2 regions of the Fructilactobacillus sp. YLN 2507 genome follow, and region 1 is predicted to be linked to the other one. Evidence: predicted binding sites of a transcription regulator. Region 1 holds the regulator's gene; the other holds the start of a gene.

Region 1 (11,628 bases):
GGGCAACGCTTATTGGTGATGGGCATAATATTCCCTTTGAAACATTTTTAGGTTTTAAAGGAAATAAAGTTCCTGATATCGATTTAAATTTCTCTGGTGATTACCAGGCAATTGCCCATAATTATACAAAGGTTTTATTTGGGGAAAAAAATGTATATCGAGCTGGAACAATCGGGACAGTTGCAGATAAAACAGCTTATGGTTATGTAAAAGCTTATGAAAGGGATACTGGTAAACATTTTCGGGGAGCTGAAATTGATCGACTAGCTAAAGGAGCAACTGGAGTTAAACGAACAACAGGACAACATCCAGCTGGAATTATTATTGTACCTGACTATATGGATATTTATGATTTTACGCCCATTCAATACCCCGCTGAGGATCAATCATCTGCTTGGCAAACGACTCATTTTGATTTCCATTCCATTCATGATAATATTTTGAAAATGGATATTTTGGGTCATGATGATCCGACGATGATTCGAATGCTCCAAGATTTATCTGGAATTGATCCTTATACAATTCCGATGAATGACGCTGGAGTGATGTCTATTTTTAGTAGTCCAAAAATTTTAGGAGTAACTGAAGAGCAGATTCAGTCTAAAACTGGAACTTTAGGAATCCCTGAATTTGGAACCCATTTTGTGCGTGGAATGTTGGAGCAAACGCATCCACAAAACTTTTCCGATTTATTACAAATTTCTGGATTATCGCATGGAACCGATGTTTGGTTAGGAAATGCTGATGAATTAATTAAAGATGGAACTGCTACGATTTCGAATGTTATTGGGTGTCGTGACAATATTATGACTGATTTGATTAATTATGGAGTTGATTCAGAAACTTCTTTTCAAATTATGGAAAAAGTTCGTAAGGGTAAAGGAATTAAGGACGAATGGCAGCAGACAATGCGCGATGCAAATGTCCCTGACTGGTATATTGATTCATGTTTGAAGATTAAATATATGTTTCCAAGAGCTCATGCTACCGCATATGTTTGGATGGCACTTAGAATTGCATACTTTAAGGTTTATTTTCCATTAGTATACTATGCGGCTTATTTCTCAGTTAGAGCGGATGACTTTGACGTTGAAGCGATGGCTCACGGTAAGAAATCTGTTAAAAATGCGATGAAAGCAATTGAAGATAAAGGAAACGAAGCTTCTACTAAAGAAAAGAATTTATTAACGGTATTACAGCTGGCAAACGAAATGATTGAACGAGGCTTTGAATTTGAAATGATTGATCTCAATCGTTCAGACGCTTCAGAATGGCTAATGGATGGCAATAAATTAATTGCTCCATTCAGTGCGGTGCCAGGATTAGGGTTGAACGTTGCTAAACAAATTGTAGCAGCTCGGGCAGACAAGCCTTTCATTTCTAAAGAAGATTTGGCTAAACGTGGCAAGGTGTCTAAGACGATTATTGAATTTATGAATAAAAATGGAGTGCTTAAAGGCTTACCTGATGAGAATCAACTTAGCTTATTTGATATGATGTAATTCTTTAATTGTAGTAATGTCTTGAATATGTTATATTAAACACAGTAATTAAAAACTCTTTTAAGGGTGAGCAGAAATGCTCGCCCTTTTTATTGAAAAATTTTGGAGGTAAATAGTTGAGCGAAGTTAGCGAAATTATTGATAAAGTTACCGACACTGTTCAACCAATTCTAGATGAAAATAATTTTTATCTATATAGCGTTGAATATGTACAAGAGGGTGGAAGTTGGTACCTACGAGTCTTTATCGATAAAGATAAGGGGATTTCAATTGATGATTGTGTCCTTGTTAGTGATCAATTAAGTGAAAAATTAGATGAAATCGATCCTGATCCATTTGCAGATCAATATTTCTTAGAAGTTTCCTCTCCTGGTGCAGAACGACCATTAAACAATGAAAAAGACTATCAAAATGCGATTAATGATTATATCAATGTTTCTCTCTATCAAAAATTAGATGGAAAGAAGATGTACGAAGGAAATTTAAAGACATTAAATGATGATGATTTAACTTTAATTGTTAAAGATAAAACTCGTCGCAAAGAAGTTACGATTCCTCGTAAATTAATCTCAAAAGCGAGATTAGCAATTGAATTTTAGTTAGGAGAAATAATATGAGTAAGGAATTAATAGGTGCTCTAGATGCATTAGAACAAGAAAAGGGCATTAAAAAAGAAGTTGTGATTGCAGCTCTTGAATCAGCTTTAGAATTAGCTTACAAACGTAATTATGATCAAGCTCAAAATGTTCAAATTGATTTTGATGAACGTAAGGGTAATATGAACGTTTATGCTGTAAAAAAAGTAGTTGATGAAGTTGCTGATCCACGTCTTGAAGTTAGTTTAGATGAAGCCCTAGCCATTAATCGTGGTTATGAACTAGGTGATGAAATCAAATTTAAGGTTAATCCAGAAGACTTTGGTCGAATTGCAGCACAAACAGCTAAGCAAGTTATTATGCAACAAGTTAGAGAAGCCGAACGTGAGACCGTTTATAACAAATACAGTAAGTATCAAGATGACTTAATTAATGCTGAGGTTGAACGTCAAGATAATCGTTTTGTTTACTTGATGATGAACGGTGTAGAAGCTGTTATGGAACAAAATGATCAAATGCCAAATGAAATTTATCGACCACAAGAAAAAATTAAAGTATATGTTACTAAAGTTGATGATTCTGCTAAAGGACCTCAAGTTTTTGTGAGTCGGACGGCACCGGGCTTATTAAAACGTTTATTTGAACAAGAAGTTCCTGAAGTTTATGATGGAATTGTTGAAATTGTTTCAATTGCTCGTGAAGCTGGTGATCGGTCTAAAGTTGCAGTTCGTTCTCATGATGCAAATGTGGATCCAGTGGGAACTACAGTTGGGCCACGAGGACAACGAGTTCAAGATATTGTTAACGAACTTGGCGGGGAAAATATGGATATTGTGCAATGGGATGAAAATCCAGCTCAGTACATTGCTAATGCATTGAATCCGGCTGATGTTTTGGATGTTATTTTTAAAGATGGTGAAGAAAAGTCATGTACGGTGATTGTACCTGATGATCAGCTTTCCCTTGCGATTGGTAAACGTGGGCAAAATGCCCGTTTAGCAGCTCGATTAACGGGATATAAAATTGATATCAAACCTGAATCAGAAATGAATTCAGCAAATATTGAAGACCAACCTGAAGAAGAAACTACTGAATCTGAAGATTAATATCTGAGAGGAATCTAGTTATGAAAACACGTAAAGTACCAATGCGAAAAGATGTTATTTCGGGAGAAATGTTTCCTAAGCGTGAATTAGTTCGAATTGTACGTGATAAAGAAATGAACGTTTCATTAGATGATTCTGGAAAAAAGCCAGGACGTGGCGCTTATGTTCGAATTGATGTTGAAGCCGTTAAAAGTGCTAAAAAACAACATTTGTTAGATCAAGTTTTTGATGTTGAGTTAACGAATGATTTTTATGATAACTTGATTGACTATGTTGATCATATTCAAGCGCGGGAAGAATTAAAACGCAATGACAAATTATAATCAGATACTAAATCTTTTGGGAATTGCACGTCGGGCTGGTAAGATAGTTTCAGGAGAAGAAATTGTTTTAAACGGTATTAAAAAAGGAAAAGTCAAATTTCTTTTGATTGCTTCTGATACTGGTGTCAGTACTACTAAAAAATTTTTAAATAAAACTGAGTTTTATAAAGTGCCATTTAATCATGAAATTACTAAAAGTGATTTAAGTGATGCGATTGGTCAAAGTCGAACGATTGTTGGAGTCACAGATAATGGTTTTGCGAGGAAATTAAATGAATTAAACGAATAATAAGGAGAGTGATTCTATGCCTAAAAAGAGAATTTATGAATTGGCCAAAGAATTAAATGTGCCAAGTAAAAAAATCCTAACAGCCGCTCAAGCTAAAGGATATGATGTTAAAAATCATATGTCCGGGTTAGATGCCGCTGAAGAAAAGACGGTAAGAGGAATGCTAAGCAACCATAAAGAACCTGCTAAAAAATCAGCAGTTAAACCTGCAAGTACTAATAGTACTCATGCAAATAATTCCCACCGAGCTGCTGCTTCACAAAGTCGGAATTCAAATGGTACTAAATCAACTAGTAATCGTACGAATAGTAACCATCAAAATAATCACTCACATAATAGCCACAGTGTAAATAGCAATGCACAACGCAATAATAGTTCGCAAAGAACTAATAGTAAGTCACAAACTACTAATACTAACCACGCTAAAAGTACTAATTCAACTCAAACCCGATCAACTACTAATACCAGTGGTAGTGGTAAGTTTGGTGGTAGCTTAAATAACCGAAATAACAAGAAAAAACGACGTAATAACCGTAAGGGACGAAATCCATTTGCTGGAATGTATTCAAAGAACCAACGAATTCGGCAAAATAAGAAAAAAGGGCCTTCTGTTCGTAAAAATCGTCCACTACCAGAAGTGTTAATGTATGAAGATGGAATGAATGCTCAAGACCTAGGTAAGCTTTTACATCGTGAACCAGCTGAAATTATTAAGAAATTATTTATGCTAGGAATGATGGTTAACCAAAACCAATCACTTGATAAAGATGCAATTGAAGTATTAGCTGAAGATTACGGAATTAAAGCTCAGGAAAAGAAACATGTTGATGTCTCAGATATTGATAAGTTCTTTGAAGAAGCCGAAAACAATAAAGATTACGAAGCCCCACGTCCTCCAGTTGTAACAATTATGGGACATGTTGATCATGGTAAGACTACTTTACTTGATTATTTGAGACATTCTCACATTACTTCGGGTGAAGCCGGAGGAATTACTCAAGCAATTGGTGCTTACCAACTTCATCTTGATGGAAAAGATATTACCTTCTTGGATACCCCTGGACATGCAGCGTTTACTGAAATGCGTGCACGTGGAGCTAATATTACTGATATCACTATTTTAGTGGTTGCAGCTGATGATGGTGTAATGCCACAAACTGTTGAAGCAATTGATCATGCTAAGGCTGCTGGTACCCCAATTATTGTAGCTGTTAATAAAATTGATAAAGCTGGCGCAAATCCTAATCACGTTAAAGAACAATTAATGGGTTATGGATTGGTACCTGAAGATTATGGTGGTGATACAATTTTTGTTGATATTTCTGCTAAAAATGGTACCAACGTTGATGATTTGCTTAACATGGTTCTTCTTCAAGCTGATGTAATGGAACTTCAAGCTAATCCTAAGCAAAATGGAGCTGGATCAGTAGTTGAAGCTCGTCTAGATCGTGGAAAAGGACCAGTGGCAACTTTGTTAGTACAACAAGGTACTCTTCATAAAGGTGACCCAATTGTGGTTGGTGATACTTTTGGTCGAGTTCGAACCATGACAAATGAACTTGGACAAGAAATTGAATCTGCTACTCCTTCAACACCAGTTGAAATTACTGGTTTAAATGATGTTCCAGAAGCTGGAGATCGTTTCGTTGTATTTAATGATGAAAAAACTGCTCGGGCTGCTGGAGAAGAACGTGCTAAAGAAGCGCAAATTGAAGAACGGAAGCAAAATAACCGTGTTACGCTTGATAACTTGTTTGATTCAATGAAACAAGAAGATATGAAGCATGTTAACGTTATTATTAAAGCGGATGTTCAAGGATCCGTTGAAGCACTTGCTGGTAGTTTGAATAAAATTGATGTGGAAGGCGTTAATGTTAACGTTATTCACTCATCAGTTGGAGCAGTTAATGAAAGTGATATTGCACTTGCTAAAGCAAGTAATGCCATTATCATTGGATTTAATGTTCGTCCTACACCGCAAGCAAAAATTCAAGCAGAAACTGATAAGGTTGATATTCGTCTATATCAAGTTATTTATAATGCCATTGATGATGTAACTGCTGCTATGAAAGGTAAACTTGATCCAACTTTTGTTGAAGAAGTTACTGGTAGTGTTGAAGTTCGTCAAATCTATAAAGCCTCAGCAGTTGGTACGATTGCTGGAGGAATGGTAAATGATGGTTACATTAAGAGCGATAGTAAAGTTCGTTTGATTCGAGATAATGTGGTTAAATACGATGGTGAAGTTGGTAGTTTGAAACGTTTCAAAGATGATGTTAAAGAAGTTAAACAAGGTCATGAATGTGGAATTACTATTGAAAACTACAACGACATCAAAGAAGGCGACGTAATCGAAGCTTATCAAATGAAAGAAGTTGCTCCAAAGTAATAAATTAGGAAGGAGACGATTGTAATGGCTCAATATCGAGTTGGAAGATTACAACAAGAAATTCAACGAGAAGTAGATGACATTCTACTTAAACGAGTTCGTGATCCTCGAGTCCAAGGGATAACAATTACTGGAGTTAAAGCTACTGGTGATTTACAACAAGCTACTATTTTTTATAGTACTTTGAAAGATGATGAAAAATCACAAGAACAAGTTCAAAAGGGTCTTGACAAAGCTACTGGTTTAATTCGTGGTGAGCTTGGACATCGTCTAAGTATTTACGTTACTCCTGAAATTCATTTTGAAAAAGATCAATCAATTCAATATGGAAGTAAAATTGATGAATTGATTAATAAATTAAAGCACGAACAATAATAAAAGTGGCTGAGGACTGATTGTTCTCAGTCATTTTTGCGTATGTATATTAATGAGGTGAATACATGATTACCGGAATAATTCCTTTATATAAACCATTAGGCATGACTAGCTTTGATTGTGTCAGTAAAATGCGACACATTACCCAGCAAAAAAGAATTGGACATAGTGGAACTTTAGATCCCAATGTTGACGGAGTTTTGCCAATTTGTTTAGGTAATGCAACTAAAGTTGTTGATTTTTTAATGGCTTCGGGAAAAGTTTATCAAGGTGCAATTACTTTGGGATTTTCAACAACTACAGAAGATTTAGATGGGGAAATTGTAGCTGAAAACCATGAGTTTCAGCCCTTAACTGGTGAACAGATTCAAGCTGGATTAAATAACTTTGTCGGTGAAATTACTCAAATTCCCCCAATGTTTTCAGCTGTTAAGGTAAATGGACGGAGATTGTATGAATATGCTCGTCAGGGAGAAACGGTGGAGCGTCCTAAACGAATTGCGAACATTGAGTATTTTAAACAATTAGGACAATCAATTATTGATAAAGAGTCACATACGCAGACGATCTTTTTTGAAGTTGGCTGCGGTAAAGGAACTTATGTGAGAACTTTAGCCGTTGATTTTGGAAAACAATTTGGTATTCCAGCGGTGATGTCTCAATTAACCAGAGTTAAAAGTGGTGGATTCACTGTGGATGAAACGGTGACTTTTGAACAATTAGAACAAGCAGCTCAAACGGAGTCTTTAGATACACTAATTTATCCAATTGGAAAAGCTTTAGAAAACTACGTTAAAATTGATTTAACGGAACAGCAATGGGTAAGAGTTAAAAATGGAAACTTTCTTCATTTTGGTGAAGTTAATTCTAGCGACGAACACATTTTACTTTGCTACCATGGAATTGATAGAGCATTATACGTTCGTAATGAAGCAAAACAGCAATACAAACCATTCAAAATGTTTAATCTTGATTAGGGGTAATTATGGAAATCATCAATTTGTCTTATCCAATTAATAAAAAAATTGAATTTAAACAACCAGTTATTTTGGCAATGGGCTTTTTTGATGGAGTTCATTTAGGTCATCAAGCTGTAATTAAACAGGCCAAAAAGATAGCCACTACTAAGAGAATTCCTTTAGCAGTACTCACATATGATCATCATCCCGCTTTAGTTTATAAAAAATTAGAGGGTAATGAAGCTCGCTATCTTTCCCTCAAGGAACGAAAATTACACTTGTTTAAGAATTTGGGTGTTGAAATTGTATATCAAATAAATTATAACTATGCATTTCAGGCACAGAGCCCACAGGCATTTGTAGATAATTTTTTAGTGCAAATGAAAGTGGATACAGTAGTTGCTGGATTTGATCACACTTATGGAGCAAAAAAAGCTACGATGGGTGATTTGCCAATCTATGCCAAGGGAAGATTTGAAGTTGTGACGGTTCCAGCTGATCGAATACATGATAAAAAAATTAGTTCAACGAGAATTCGACGTAATTTAGAACAGGGACATTTAAAAACTGTCAATGAATTATTAGGGTATCAATTTGAGACTAGTGGTACGGTAGTGCATGGTTTGGCTAGGGGAAGAACTTTAGGTTTTCCTACCGCTAATGTAGTTGGTAGCGAATTGCAGCAGCTTCCTTCTGAAGGAATTTATATTGTTAGCATCTTAGTTAACGGAAATTGGTTGCCAGCAATGGCTTCAATTGGAAGAAATGTTACTTTTGGTAATCATAATCCGATTACTATTGAAATTAATATTCTGGATTTCAATGAAAATATTTACGGAAATGAAGTTAAGGTTCGTTGGAGATTTAAAATGCGAGATGAAGTTAAATATACGGGAGAACAAGCTTTAATTGAGCAGTTAAAGCGTGATGAACTTCAAACGAGATTATATTTTACTAAAGAACAAGCTTAATTCTTGACCTTTACCTGATTCCTTGGTACTCTATAAATGTGCCTTAGCACTTGAGTGTCATGAGTGCTAAAAAAGGAAGTGATAATGATGCTTACAGGACGACAGTCAATGATTCTAAAGTATATAATTGATGATTACTCTAAAACTGGTGTGCCTATCGGTTCAAAAGCTTTAGCAGAACAATTGCCAATTCACGTTAGTTCAGCAACAATTCGAAATGAAATGGCGGTGCTAAGCCATCAAAAGTTCATCGAAAAATTGCATACGTCTTCTGGAAGAGTACCTTCCAACCTGGGATATCGCTACTATATTGATAACCTTGCTAAACCGGTTAAGCTGGATGAAAAACATTTGCATTATATTAGTGAAATGTTAGGTGGTTCCTTTCAGCAAGTTGATGACATTGTGCGTCAATCTGCTGAGCTTCTATCTCACTTGACTGATTATACAGCTTTGACGTTTAGTCCAGAATTACCAACTGAAAATATAATTAAACATTTTCAGTTGGTTAATATTGGGTTAAATCGGATTATGGCGATAGTTGTAATGAAAAATGAGCAAGTCGAAAGTCAATCCTTTTTAGTTAACATTCGTTATACTGACGCACAATTAACTGAGGCAACTAACATGTTAAATAGCAAGTTGGTTGGAAAAACAGTATGGGAAGTTAAACAAATGTTTCATTCGAAACTATTAACTGACTTACATGATTTTTTACCTGGCACTGCTCAGGTTGTTCAGGCAATTCGTTCAATTTTGAATAAAATTGATGATGACCATTATTTTGTAAGTGGTCAAATGAATATGTTTGAACAAAATCATAAACAGGATTTTTCTAAAATTAAGCCTCTTTATTCTATGTTTAATAGCATGGAAGAAGTTGGGACCTTGTTGGAAAAAAACGAACAACCAATTTCAGTGAAAATTGGATCTGAAATTGATAATGATCGGTTGAAGGATTATAGCATAATTACTGGAACTTATAATTTGGGTAATCATGGAATTGGAAGAATTGCATTAATTGGACCAACTAGGATGTCATATCCGAATATGTTAGGAATCGTTGATGTTTTCCGTCATGAATTAAAAAATCGAATTTCTGGTTATTATCGTAGTTATGATCAATAAAGGAGGGGTGAACATGTCAAAGAAAAAAGTTGAAGATGAACAAAAGGTAGCTAAAAAAGATGAAGCTACTGAAAGTAGCGAATCTGATGTTAAAGCTGATGCATTAACAGCTAAAATTGCTGAATTACAGCAACAATTAGATGATTCACAAAATGATTATTTGCGTGCCCAGGCTGAAATTCAAAACATGCAAAAACGTAATCAAAAAGAACAAGTTTCCTTAGCCAAATATGGTGCTCAAGAATTAGCTAAGGAAGTTGTTCCAGTAATGGATGATTTGAAGCGTGCCTTACAAGTTGATGTTGATAATGAAAGTGGTCAACAGCTTAAAAGTGGAATCGAAATGGTTTACAAACATCTTGAAAAAGCATTAAATGATAATGATATCGAAGAAATTGATGCTGATGGTGTCACTTTTGACCCTGAACTTCATCAGGCTGTTCAAACAATTCCAGCGGATGATGACCATCCTGCAGACACGGTTGTTCAAGTTTTACAAAGTGGTTATAAACTTGCTGATCGGGTGCTCCGACCAGCAATGGTAGTTGTAGCTCAATAGGCGAAAACACCAAATAAAAAAAACAAAAAATTATAAAGAAGGTATTTAAAATGGCAAGTAATAAAATTATTGGTATTGATTTAGGTACTACAAACTCTGCAGTTGCTGTAATGGAAGGTGGGAAACCAAAAATCATCACTAACCCTGATGGTTCAAGAACTACTCCTTCAGTAGTTGCATTTAAAAATGGTGAAATTCAAGTTGGAGAAGTTGCAAAACGTCAAGAAATTACTAATCCTAATACAGTTCGTTCAATCAAGAGTCATATGGGCGAAGAAGGTTATACTGTAGATATTGATGGTAAAAAGTACACACCACAACAAATTTCTGCAATGATTCTTCAATATATCAAAGGTTATGCTGAAGATTACCTTGGTGACAAAGTTAGTGAAGCAGTTATTACTGTTCCTGCTTACTTCAATGATGCACAACGTCAAGCTACTAAAGACGCTGGTAAGATTGCTGGATTAGATGTTAAACGGATTATTAACGAACCTACTGCCGCTGCCTTGGCATATGGTTTGGATAAACAAGATAAAGATGAAAAAATTCTTGTCTATGATTTAGGTGGGGGTACTTTTGATGTATCTGTACTTGAATTAGGTGACGGTGTTTTCCAAGTGCTTTCAACTAATGGTGATACTCATCTTGGTGGAGATGACTTTGACCAAAGAATTATTGACTACTTGGTTGCTGAATTCAAAAAGGAAAATGGTGTTGATTTATCACAAGATAAGATGGCATTACAACGTTTGAAAGATGCAGCTGAAAAGGCTAAGAAAGAACTTTCTGGTGTTAACCAAACTGAAATCAGTCTTCCATTTATTGCTTCAAATGATAATGGCCCACTTCACTTACAAATGACCCTTACTCGTGCTAAGTTCAACGAATTAACGCATGACTTAGTTGAAAAAACTAAAGTTCCATTTGAAAATGCATTGAAGGATGCTGGATTAAGTACTAGTGATATTGATGAAGTTATCTTAAATGGTGGATCAACTAGAATTCCTGCTGTTCAAGAAGCTGTTAAAGAATGGTCTGGCAAAGAACCTAACCACTCAATTAATCCTGACGAAGCAGTTGCTTTAGGTGCAGCAGTTCAAGGTGGTGTACTTACTGGTGATGTTAAAGATGTTGTTTTACTTGACGTTACACCATTGTCACTAGGTATTGAAACTATGGGTGGCGTTATGACTAAATTAATTGAAAAGAATACCACTATCCCAACTTCAAAATCACAAACTTTCTCAACTGCTGCAGATAATCAAACTGCCGTAGACATTCATGTCTTACAAGGTGAACGTCCAATGGCTGCAGATAATAAATCATTAGGTCGTTTTCAATTGACCGATATTCCTGCTGCTCCTCGTGGAATTCCACAAATCGAAGTTACTTTTGATATTGATAAAAATGGAATTGTAAATGTATCTG
Region 2 (11,628 bases), 340 kb from region 1:
ATCGTCAGCTAAGTCAGCATTAATAATTTGTCCATCAGGATTGTTATCTTTCCACTGCTTTTCTCCCTGATTAATTTCTTTATTATACTTATCATTAGCCTTATCTTCAGAACTATACACATAAAAAAGGGTATCTTTATCCCTTGCATCGTTTAGCATTTGTTTTACTTCAGTTGATGAAGTTGCTTTTACATTATGATTTTCAAATGTAATAAACCCAATTGTACCTAGCAACAAAACAATTAATACTCCAATAATTGAAACTACTACTTTGTGTTCTTTAATTGTATTCATAAAATTCACTTTCTTTTTAGATATCTGAAACATGATCTTTTAAATTAAAAATTAAATTAACAATAACAGAAAAGATCCCTAAAATTCCTGAAATTCCATTTCCAATTATCATGGCATTCGCAATCGCATTATAATTATCTCCAAATGGTAAAAATAATAAAAATAACACTAAAAATACTGGGAGTCCCATTTCATATAACGCATAAAACTTAAGCTTTCCCGTAAACCAATAATTTGGAAAAAAGTTTCTTACTTTTTTATGTTCGTTACTAAATTTGATTATTTTATCATTTAAATACTTTGCACAAATTGAATTCATAATGCAACCAACAATAAAACCATATGCAATTGCTAGAAAAACAATTACTTCAAAAATTAGAACAATCATCTTCTCTAAGCCATCTTTTTTTCCTTGTTTTGGAAAAAAGATATTAGAAAGCGCTAAGCCAAGACCAATATATGGAACACCCTTAAATTGATTATCAATATTATTAACTAAATTGGCATGACTTGATAAGTAACCCACTTTTAAGTATTTATTAAATCCCTTTTTTTCAAATACTGAATCATTAGAATCAATTAATAGTCCATCTTTTTCATAAATTGGCGCAACTGGTTCAGCATAATGCGTTTCCTCAATTTTTCGATATTGCAATGTTATCCCCTCATTTCGTTCACTGTTCTTTAGTAACTTTTTTTACCGCACTAAATGCAATTCCAATTACATAAATAAACCCAGCTAACCAAGGAATCATCTTTGCAACTTGCAAAATATTCTGTAAATCATCCATAGTTGTACGGGATTGAACTACATTCATAGCCGTGTCAACCGGATTAGCATATACATACATTCCAAGACCAGCAGCAATTATTAATACAACAACTCCAATAGCTTTAAAAATCATGCCACCAGTAAAGTTATGACTAAATCCCTTCACTAAACCACCAATAGTTGCCAATCCACCAAATTCAGCTAACACCAAACCGATAACATATAAGTAACCTCCATTATTCAAAGAACCATTTTGAAAAACTGAACCAATTTGAGATCCCATATCTTGAACATTATTATTACCAATTGAATATAAAATAAGCCCAATAATCAATGAAATGATTCCAATCCAGAGCTCATTGTTAACCTTAAAACTTGAAGTTGCGACTGTACTTGTTTGAGGCTGCTTTTCACTAGCTTTAAATTCTGGTTCTTTCACATTGTTATTGCTTACAATATGTGATGGCTTCGGTCTAATACTTTCATTAATATTTCTATTCAAATTAGAATTACCATTACTATCATTTATTCCTTTGTGTGTACCTTCTTCCCATGGAAATCCAGTTTTACCAGATAACAAGGGATAAAAATATAACATTAACATCAAAATCAATAATAACCACCAGCGTAATGAATCAAGCACTACTGAGAATGCAAAAAAAGCGAAAATGGTGATACTACTGTGTTCTGAAAAAGCAAGCACTTTACTTAAATTGTGCCGATTAGGAACAATTTTTTCAAAAATATCAACACTATCTTTTTCAACTTTTTGTGTATTCAATTTTGATTTTAACTGATCAATTTCTTGCTTTAATTTTTCTGATTCATTTGTATCATTTTGAGTATCGTTACTATTTAATTCATAACCACAATTGCTACAAAACTTTGTTCCTGGTTCATTTTTTTTATGACAATTTGGACATTCAACCATTTAAAACACCTCATTTAAATTTTCAAGTATACAAAAAAAGCTAGACACTGGTGCCTAACTTTTCAATTTGTAACTAATTTTCTTTACGGAACTTAAAGAAACTGCCTAAGCCCAATAATAAACTAGCAATTACCGCTACAATTCCACTAATTGTTAAAGTTGAATCATTACTTTGTCCAGTTTGTGGCAAAGCGTTAGCTTGATTATCAGCTTGAGCAGCATGTTGTGGAACATAGTTATCAGTCACTGTCGTGTCTACACTGGTATCATCACTAAAATGACGTCCAACTGGTTGGTCTGCAATTTGCTTATCAGCAGTACTTGCAGTATCTGTAGCTTGACTAACATTATCAGTTGGTGTTTCTGGGTTTGATGGTGTTACACCGCCATTATTATCATTTGGCATCACATGATTAGTTGGTTTTTCATCATCATTGTTCCCAATAACATTTGATGGAACATCTTGGTTATTATCATTTGTTGGGGTATCAGGCGTCACAACTCCATTATGTCCAATGTTTGATGAATCATCAGAATCGTTATTATTTGATTTTCCATCATTAGCAGGAATGACAGGTTTTACTTCTCCATTATGTTCTGTATTGTCTGTTGGAGTATTTGAACCATCACTATCACTAGGTTGTGATGGCTGGTTGTAATGATTTCCCTCATCGGGTGTTACTGGAGTAGCTGGTGTTACTTCTCCATTGTTACCAGTATTATCAGTTGGAATTACTGGGTTTGAAGGCGTAACTTTTTTAACTAATCCATTAATAGCTGTCTTTAATGTATCAGTAGCATTATCAATATCGGTTTGTGAAGCATTAGCATTATCATTTACGTTTTCAGCAGTATCAAGTGCTGATTTTACATTTTGTGCTGAAGTATCTGTATATTGCGATAAATCAATTGCTTGAGCTTGTCCAATTTCAACTTGTAAAGCACTTTTATCAACAGATTGGCTTGGTGTACCATTTACTGGAGTTAATGAACCATACGCGTCTTCAGAATTTACGGCTGATTGACTTCCCCAAACATCACCATTTTGAAGATCAGTAACATGGTATTCGCTAGTTTGTTTTACGTAATCATTAGATACCGTTCCATAACCTTGGAACACAAACTGTTCTACATCACAACTTAAATACCATACGTTTCCTTCCTCTCCACTAAAATCATTTTCAACTCGGGAAGCACGAGATACCTTAGTACCAGCTTTATAAATGTGTCCTGAAACACCCTTCATATCTTGAGTTAATACTCCAGTTTGAATCCATGCTTGATTAAGCAAAGCGTTTCCTGGATCGTTAGGATCATCACTAGCCAAAATCATAGTACTTGCTTGAAGTGTTGATTGAGACTGTGTTTGTGCTTGTTCTGTTTGAGTTGTTGCTGGTTGATCAGCTGGTGCTTGCGCAGTATCAGTAGAAACTTCAGGCGTTGCTTGAGCTTGAGGTTGTTCAGCTTGTCCTTGATCAGTTGAAGCGGTTTGTTCCTGTGCTAAAGTTACAGGAGCCTGTAATGTACTTGTATCCGTGGCTGCCGGTACATTTGTGTCAGCAAAGACACTATTTCCGCCTAGAACTAATCCACCAATCATAAAAGTAGTTGCAGCAGCAACTCGCAACCAAGCGTGTTTTGTCTTAATTAATTTGTAACGTTGTTTTCTTTCCATGGGTTCAATCTCCTATGTACGTCTTAATAAAAACTAAAGAAAATTTTAGTTTCTTTCAGTTAGTGTACCCCCCCCCCCCCCCCGCGAAAAAAGTCAATACTTTTAAACAAATTAATTTAAATTTATTTCTAATTTTACTTGGCTTAAGATTTACAAAAAACACTATAAAAAGCAAAAAAATATTGAACCACAGAAAGAAACCGTGAACAGTTAAATTAACGGCTTTTTATTAAAAAAAGAAAACTCAGACAATTTTAAGCTTTTTCCAAAAAATTAGCGTTTTTATTTCCATGCGTAGTTTTATAAAACTAATAATAATTAATCATCGAATATAATAAACGAATTTCTTGCTTATTAATAAAATACCAATTACTGTTTAGGTGTAATCAATAGGCATAATAATTGACATTTTAATCCTATCCATCAATAATGATTGCATACAATTTAATTTGTAAAAATACTTTATAAAGGAGTATCAACATGACAAAAAATAATTATCAGTTTGACGTTTTATATCTCGGTAGCGGACATGGTGCTTTTAACGGTGCTATTCCCCTTGCCATGAAGGGTAAAAAACTTGGAGTAATTGAGGCAGGAAAAGTTGGTGGAACTTGTCCTAATCGTGGTTGTAATGCAAAAATATCACTTGATATGCCTGTAAAAATTAAACAAGCAGTTGATGCTATGCAAGGTCAAGGCCTTGAGGGTTCAACTACAATTAATTGGGAGCAAAACGTAAAACATGAAAAAGAAGTCATTGGATCCCTTCCCGGTGCGATTGAAGAATCAATGGCCAGTGTGGGAATTGATGTAATTCATGGTTATGGTAAATTAGTTAACGATCATACAATCGAAGTTGATGGGATTCAATATACTGCCCAAAAAATCGTGATTGCAACTGGAGCTCATTATAATCAACTTGAAATTCCTGGAATTGAATTAGCACATAATGGAACCGAATTTTTAAATCTTGAAGAACAACCTCAAAAAATGACCGTGATTGGTGGAGGTTATATTGCTATCGAATTTGCTACCATTGCCGCTTATTCTGGAACTAGCGTTACTTTGTTACTTCATCACGATAAAGCGTTACGTCATTTCTATCAACCATTTGTAGAAGAATTGCTTACCAATCTTGAAAAACAACAAAATGTTAAAATTATCAGAAACGTTACTCCACAATCGATTGAAGAAACAGAAGACAATAACCTTGTAGTTAAAACTAACCAAGGCAATCTCTTAACTAACTGGATTTTAGACGCAACTGGCCGAAAGCCCAACATTGAAAATATTGGTTTAGATGAAGTAGGCGTTAACTATAATCAAAAAGGCATCGAAGTTAATGATCATCTTCAAACTTCGGTTGCTAGCATTTACGCAAGTGGAGATGTCATTGATAAAACCGTTGGCAAGTTAACCCCAACTGCAATCTTTGAATCAACTTATCTCACAAAACTCTTCTCTGGTATAACTACTGATCCAATTGACTATCCAGCCGTTCCAAGTGCAGTCTTCGCTTCTCCTCGAATTGCTCAAGTGGGGGTAACGGTTGATGAAGCTAAAGCCAACCCTACTGAATATGATATTAAAGAAACTGATTTAGCAAACGACTGGTTCAGATTTGCGATGCGCGAAAATAATGGTAAAACAATTACAGTTTTTGATAAAAAAGGATACTTAGTTGGAATGACTGAAATCAGTTCTGAAGCTGATAACTCAATCGCTAGTGCACTTCCATTTATTGAATATCAAATTTCTCCCGAAAAAATGAATGACTTTATTACCCTTTTCCCAACAATTGAATCCGAAACAAAGCACCATCTATAACATAAAAAGCAACTAGCTTCTGATTAGTCAGAAACTAGTTGCTTTTTAATTATACGTTTTTATTTATTTAACTTTGTTATTTTACATCATACCTGGCATACCTTGTGGCATTGCAGGTGCTGCAGCAGCACCTTCGTCGGGCTTGTCAGCAACTACTGCTTCAGTAGTCAATAACAATGATGATACTGAGGCAGCATTTTGAAGAGCTGAACGACTAACTTTAGTTGGATCAACAACTCCAGCAGCAATCATATCTTCATATTTGTCATCAGCAGCATTGTAACCAATTCCTGGTTTTTCTTGTTTCAAGTGATCAACCACGACGGCACCATCAACTCCAGCATTAGCAGCAATTTGCATTACAGGAGCTTCAAGAGCACGACTAACAATGTCAACTCCAGTCTTTTCATCACCAGTAGCTTCAATAGCATTAACCGCATCAATAATATTGATGAATGCTGTCCCACCACCGGGAACAAATCCTTCTTCAACAGCAGCACGAGTAGCATTTAATGCATCTTCAATCCGGTACTTACGTTCTTTTAATTCAGTTTCAGTAGCAGCACCAACTTTGATGACAGCTACTCCACCAGCTAATTTAGCAAGACGTTCTTGAAGTTTTTCCTTATCAAAATCAGAAGTTGTAGCTGCAATTTGAGCTTTAATTTCATTAACTCGTTTAGCAATTGCTTCTTTATCGCCTTTACCTTCTACAATAGTAGTTGTATCTTTTGTAACGTTAATTTTATTAGCTTGACCTAATTGTTCAAGGGTTGTGTCTTTCAATTCAAGACCCAAGTCATCAGTAATTACAGTAGCACCAGTCAAGACAGCAATGTCCTGTAATTGAGCTTTCCGACGATCACCAAAACCAGGTGCTTTAACGGCAACAACATTGAAAGTTCCTCTCATCTTGTTTAAAACAAGGGTAGGAAGGACTTCACCACCAATATCATCAGCAATCATTAACAATGAACGACCTTGTTGTACAACTTCTTGAAGAAGTGGCATGATGTCTTGCATATTGTTAATTTTTTTATCAGTTACTAAGATATATGGATTATCAAGATCTGCTTCCATCTTATCTTGATCAGTTACCATATATTGTGACATGTAACCACGATCAAATTGCATTCCTTCAACAACATCTAAACTGGTTTCAACACCCTTTGAATCTTCAATTGTGATAACTCCATCGTTACCAACTTTTTCCATTGCGTCAGCAATTAACTTACCAACTTTGTCACTAGCAGATGAAATTGAAGCAATTTGAGCAATATCTTCTTTGCTTTCAACTTTATGACTCATCTTGTGAAGTCCAGCAACGGCAGCTTCAGTTGCCTTTTCAATTCCACGACGAACTCCTACAGGATTAGCACCTGCTGTAACGTTCTTCATTCCTTCTTTAACAATTGCTTGAGTTAAAACCGTAGCAGTTGTAGTACCATCACCAGCTACATCATTAGTCTTTGATGCAACTTCAGAAACTAATTTAGCACCCATATTTTGGAAATGGTCTGGTAACGTAATTGCACGAGCAATTGTTACCCCATCATTAGTAATTGTTGGGTTACCAGCTGTTTCTTCCAAAACTACATTCCGTCCCTTAGGACCCATTGTAGTTTTAACTGTGTCTGCTAATTTATCGACCCCTTTAAGCATTTCGCTACGGGCGTCATCAGAAAATTTAATCTCTTTAGCCATTTTAATTACCTCTTATTTTTAATTAATTTTGTTTTATTTAATAATTGCAAGTAAGTCATTTTCATGCATCACTAAATATGACTTTTCATCATATTCAACTTTAGTTCCAGCATACTTATCAAACATAACCATATCACCAGTTTCAACAACTGGAGCTACTTTTTCTCCGTTATCCAAGATACGACCAGATCCAACTGCAACAACTTTACCCTCTGTTGGTTTTTGTTTTGCATTTTCTGCTAAAACAATGCCACCAATATTCTTTTCTGCTTGAGATTGCACCTCAATAATTACGCGATCACCAATTGGTTGTAACATATCTAAAACCTCCAAAATTTTATTATTAGCACTCTTCATTAACAAGTGCTAACTTCATTTACTAATATAATACATTAACCACTAAATGACAAAAGAAATGACTCTTAAATTAAAAATATTTATTAAACAAACAAAAAAGCCATGTTTAGTAGCATAGCTTTTTTTTAAATTAATGTTTATTGAATCAATTTGCTTTCTTTGAGCAACTCTTCAATCCAAGTACCCTTAACCTTCTTTAAAATAAAACTACTACTTAATTTTTCAATTATTGGTAGTTTCATTTGTTCGAGCGTCTTTTTATCATTTAAATAATACATTGCACTCATCAAAGTCCTGATATCAAAAACAGATGGATAAACTTCTGGAACCGTGTGATCAATTTTTAATAATTCATACACTGATTCAAAAGCGGTCCGAACAGAATATTCGGTGGTGAAAACTACATCCCTTGTCCCTGAATCAGCGAAATTCCCAATAAAGGCCAAGTTACTTGACCCTGCTGGAACCACATCAGGACGATCATCTGCAGTTCTTAATTGGAAATAACTAGTAATAAACGGCATATAATCGGGAATAGCTTGAATATTTTTAATATCTGCCATTTCAGCAATTTGATCTTTTGGAACTCCTAAATGATATAAAAGTTCTTCCGTAAGTTCTTTACCAGAACATTCCGGCATCCGCTTTTGAATATAATTCCCCTTCGTATCAGAATACAATCCATATAACCATAAGATTACTTCATTATCCAGTTGACCCTTATAAGCCGGTTGACGATGAATCGTAAAACTCATTCCCCAATTTGAATCGGTAATGGTAATAATGCCACCAGTTTCACATTTATTGTAGTTAAATAAGGGACGCCTAGTTAGTTTTTCAATGTAAGGAGCAATATCTTTATTCTTCAAAGTTAAGGTAGCACTGGTTTTCCATGCTTTTTCCGGAATAGTTTTACAAAAAACATCCGGATGACCAAAGCGACTATCTTGAGCAGCCAGTTTTTCCCATAGCGTCCAGCTCCCACCTAGTGATTCATTTGGAATTGGAGCCTCATCATGAGAACCATAAGTCGTTGATTCTGTAATCGAACCGTTAGTAACAAAGACTAAATCACGTGAGTCTACAGTAATTACTTGTTTTTTACCATTTTGTACAAGATCAATTTTTTCTGCAGCAATTTGATTGCCATTATGTTTAACTTCCACGTTTTCTACTTGCGTTTGATATGCAAAATTAACGTGATGATCTTTTAAATAAGCTACTAATGGCTCACTCATTGATTGATAATCATCATAACGATTAAATTTCAAAGCAGTAAAATCAGTCAACCCATCTACATGATGAATAAATCGCATTAGATACCGACGCATTTCGGCTGCCGACTGCCATTTTTCAAATGCAAACATGGTTTGCCAATCAGTCCAAAAGTTAGAATTGAAAAAGCTATCGTCAAAAACATCATCAATTGTTTTACCATTTAATTTGTTTTCGGGAGTCATAACTAAATTAATCATTTCTTTTAATGCCTTATAATCCAGCGTATACTCATTGTCATTTTCAACTTGTTTTCCACGATTATGAATTAACCGACAATTAGATTTATTGGGATCTTCCTTATCTAGATAATAATATTCATCTAGGCAGCTCTCTCCTGCTTCATTTAATGAAGGAATTGAACTATATAAATTCCATAAACATTCATAATGGTCTTCCATTTCACGACCACCAGGAGAAACATAGCCACCATTAATATCTTGAAAAGCCTCTAAAGCCCCACTTGCTTGAGCTTTTTCTTCAAAGATTGTAATGTTTTCACCGGGCATATAGCCATCTCGAATTAAGATTACTGCAGATGCTAACCCAGCTAACCCTGCACCAACAATATAAGCATGACGACTTTCAACTCCGTTAGTTTTTTTGGGACGTACTAAATTATAATAGTTTCCAGTTGCATATTTAACCATTGCTAATTGCCTCTTTCAAAAAGTTTGTTTACAATTTCACATGGTAATTTTAAAACATCATTGGGGAAACGTCAATTAAAAAAATACTAGTTTTTGATTTCATCCAAATCTAATCCAATTGCCTTAGCAACTCTAATTCCATAATCTGGATCAGCTTGATAAAATTGTTTCGTTTCTAAAACTTGGATTTCATGATTGTTGATTGAACCAAGCCCTTTTTTAATTGTTTCAATTAAACGATCTTGTTCTTCTTTACTGAACAAGCGGTACAAATCTCCAGCTTGAGTATAAAAATTCTGATCATAAGGCTTAAAAGTTCCAGTTTCTCCGTGAAGTTGATCGGGACTCACAGCTGCACTAGGGTCTTCAACTGGTCCGCCTTTACTATTTGGTTCATAATTGACACCATTGCCTTGATGATCAGCCATGGCTCCGTCGCGTTCATAAGTATTAACTTCGTTTTTAGGACGATTAACTTCTAATTGTTCAAAGTTAGCCCCTAAACGATAGCGTTGAGCGTCCTTATAACCAAATAATCTTCCTTGTAATAATTTATCTGGGGAAGCTTCGATTCCCGGAACTAAATTAGCAGGAGAAAAGGCAATTTCTTCCACTTCATCAAAATAATTAGTTGGATTTTCGTTCAAAGTAAATTCTCCTACCTCTTGGAGTGGATAGTCATGGTGAGAAACAACTTTGGTAACGTCAAAAATATCATCATGATAATCAAGTCCAGCTTGATAAGGAATAATTTGCACACAAACTTTCCAAGTTGGATAATCTTTTTTAGCAATTGCATCATACAAATCATGAAGTAAGTAGTCAGTATCTTCAGATGCGGCCTTAGCTGCTACTTCATTAGTCATATTTTTAACTCCTTGTTGACTAATAAAATGATATTTAACCCAAACTACTTCACCAGCTTTGTTGACCCATTTATATGTGTGACTACCATATCCGTTCATATTTCGATAACTAGCAGGATTTCCACGATCTCCCATTAAGTAAGTAACTTGATGAACCGATTCTGGTGAATGTGCCCAAAAATCCCATTGCATTTCATTATCACGCAAATGTGTCTGTGGATCTCGTTTTTGTGAATGAATGAAATCAGGAAACTTCAAGGGATCATTAATAAAGAACACGGGAGTATTATTACCAACAATGTCATAATTGCCATCTTTAGTATAGAACTTGAGTGCATACCCCCGCACATCACGAATTGTATCAGGATAACCTGCTTCACCAGCTACTTGTGAAAAACGGATAGCCATTGGGGTTTCCTTACCTACCCCATTAAATAAATCGGCTTTGGTGTATTTGCTCATATCATGAGTGAGTTTAAAGACCCCTTTTGCTCCTGCTCCTTTGGCATGTACAACTCTTTCCGGAATTCTTTCACGGTTGAAATGTGCCAGTTTTTCTATAAGTTGATAATCTTGTAACAAAACGGGTCCACGTACTCCCGCCGTTTGGGAGTGTTCGTTATTTGCCCATGGTTGCCCTGCTTTAGTTGTTAATTTTTTTTCCATTATTATTCACTCTTTCCTGCTAAATTTAATTGTGCACAATTTACATCTCAATTACATAACTATTTGTCCTGTATGTCAATATAATAGCTTAACTAAATCAATAATAAATAAAAAATACTGTTATGATAAATACAGCTAATTAAAAAAGGAGATTGATTATGAAAAAGGCATTATTCATTATTTTAGATAATTACGCTGATTGGGAAGGTGCTTATCTTTCTAGCCAACTAAATCAAACTAGTAAATGGTCAGTCCAAACTGCATCGATTAATAAAAAAGTTAAATCTATTGGTGGTTTTACGACAATTGTAGACAAAACTCTTGAAGATATTAAATATAATTTTGATTTATTGATTTTAATTGGTGGTAATTCATGGAATTTAGAAAATGAAAAATTAATAGAAATTATCAAAAATACATTATCTAATAACGTCATTGTAGGTGCAATTTGTGGTGCAGTTGATTTTTTAGCCAAAAATGGGCTTTTAACAAATTATAAACATACTGGAAATACTCAATTTCTTTGGGTTAACTATAAAAATTATACTAACGGTAAAGACTTTTATGATTTTCAAGCAGTAAAGGACCGAAACTTAATAACGGCAAACGGA

The links. Region 1 encodes HrcA, which represses chaperone genes, less so after heat shock. Its sites were predicted from a motif close to TTAGCACTCNNNNNNNNNGAGTGCTAA; they were not measured.
Region 2: the regulator HrcA is predicted to act here: its motif matches at 7,547-7,573, upstream of groES (co-chaperone GroES).

The regions. Positions count from the first base shown of each region.
Region 1 covers NZ_CM184303.1:589,410-601,037, forward strand. The annotation lists gene AC0GLY_RS03125 (PolC-type DNA polymerase III) at 1-1,502, shown strand, start outside; gene rimP (ribosome maturation factor RimP) at 1,619-2,101, shown strand; gene nusA (transcription termination factor NusA) at 2,116-3,204, shown strand; gene rnpM (RNase P modulator RnpM) at 3,225-3,527, shown strand; gene AC0GLY_RS03145 (L7Ae/L30e/S12e/Gadd45 family ribosomal protein) at 3,514-3,816, shown strand; gene infB (translation initiation factor IF-2) at 3,833-6,205, shown strand; gene rbfA (30S ribosome-binding factor RbfA) at 6,230-6,580, shown strand; gene truB (tRNA pseudouridine(55) synthase TruB) at 6,646-7,557, shown strand; gene ribF (riboflavin biosynthesis protein RibF) at 7,566-8,510, shown strand; gene hrcA (heat-inducible transcriptional repressor HrcA) at 8,619-9,638, shown strand; gene grpE (nucleotide exchange factor GrpE) at 9,652-10,197, shown strand; gene dnaK (molecular chaperone DnaK) at 10,248-11,628, shown strand, end outside.
Region 2 covers NZ_CM184303.1:926,349-937,976, forward strand. The annotation lists gene AC0GLY_RS04825 (hypothetical protein) at 1-294, opposite strand, end outside; gene AC0GLY_RS04830 (hypothetical protein) at 311-949, opposite strand; gene AC0GLY_RS04835 (zinc ribbon domain-containing protein) at 969-1,997, opposite strand; gene AC0GLY_RS04840 (LPXTG cell wall anchor domain-containing protein) at 2,071-3,672, opposite strand; gene AC0GLY_RS04845 (dihydrolipoyl dehydrogenase family protein) at 4,153-5,499, shown strand; gene groL (chaperonin GroEL) at 5,581-7,203, opposite strand; gene groES (co-chaperone GroES) at 7,237-7,521, opposite strand; gene AC0GLY_RS04860 (oleate hydratase) at 7,698-9,485, opposite strand; gene AC0GLY_RS04865 (catalase) at 9,572-11,017, opposite strand; gene AC0GLY_RS04870 (type 1 glutamine amidotransferase family protein) at 11,176-11,628, shown strand, end outside.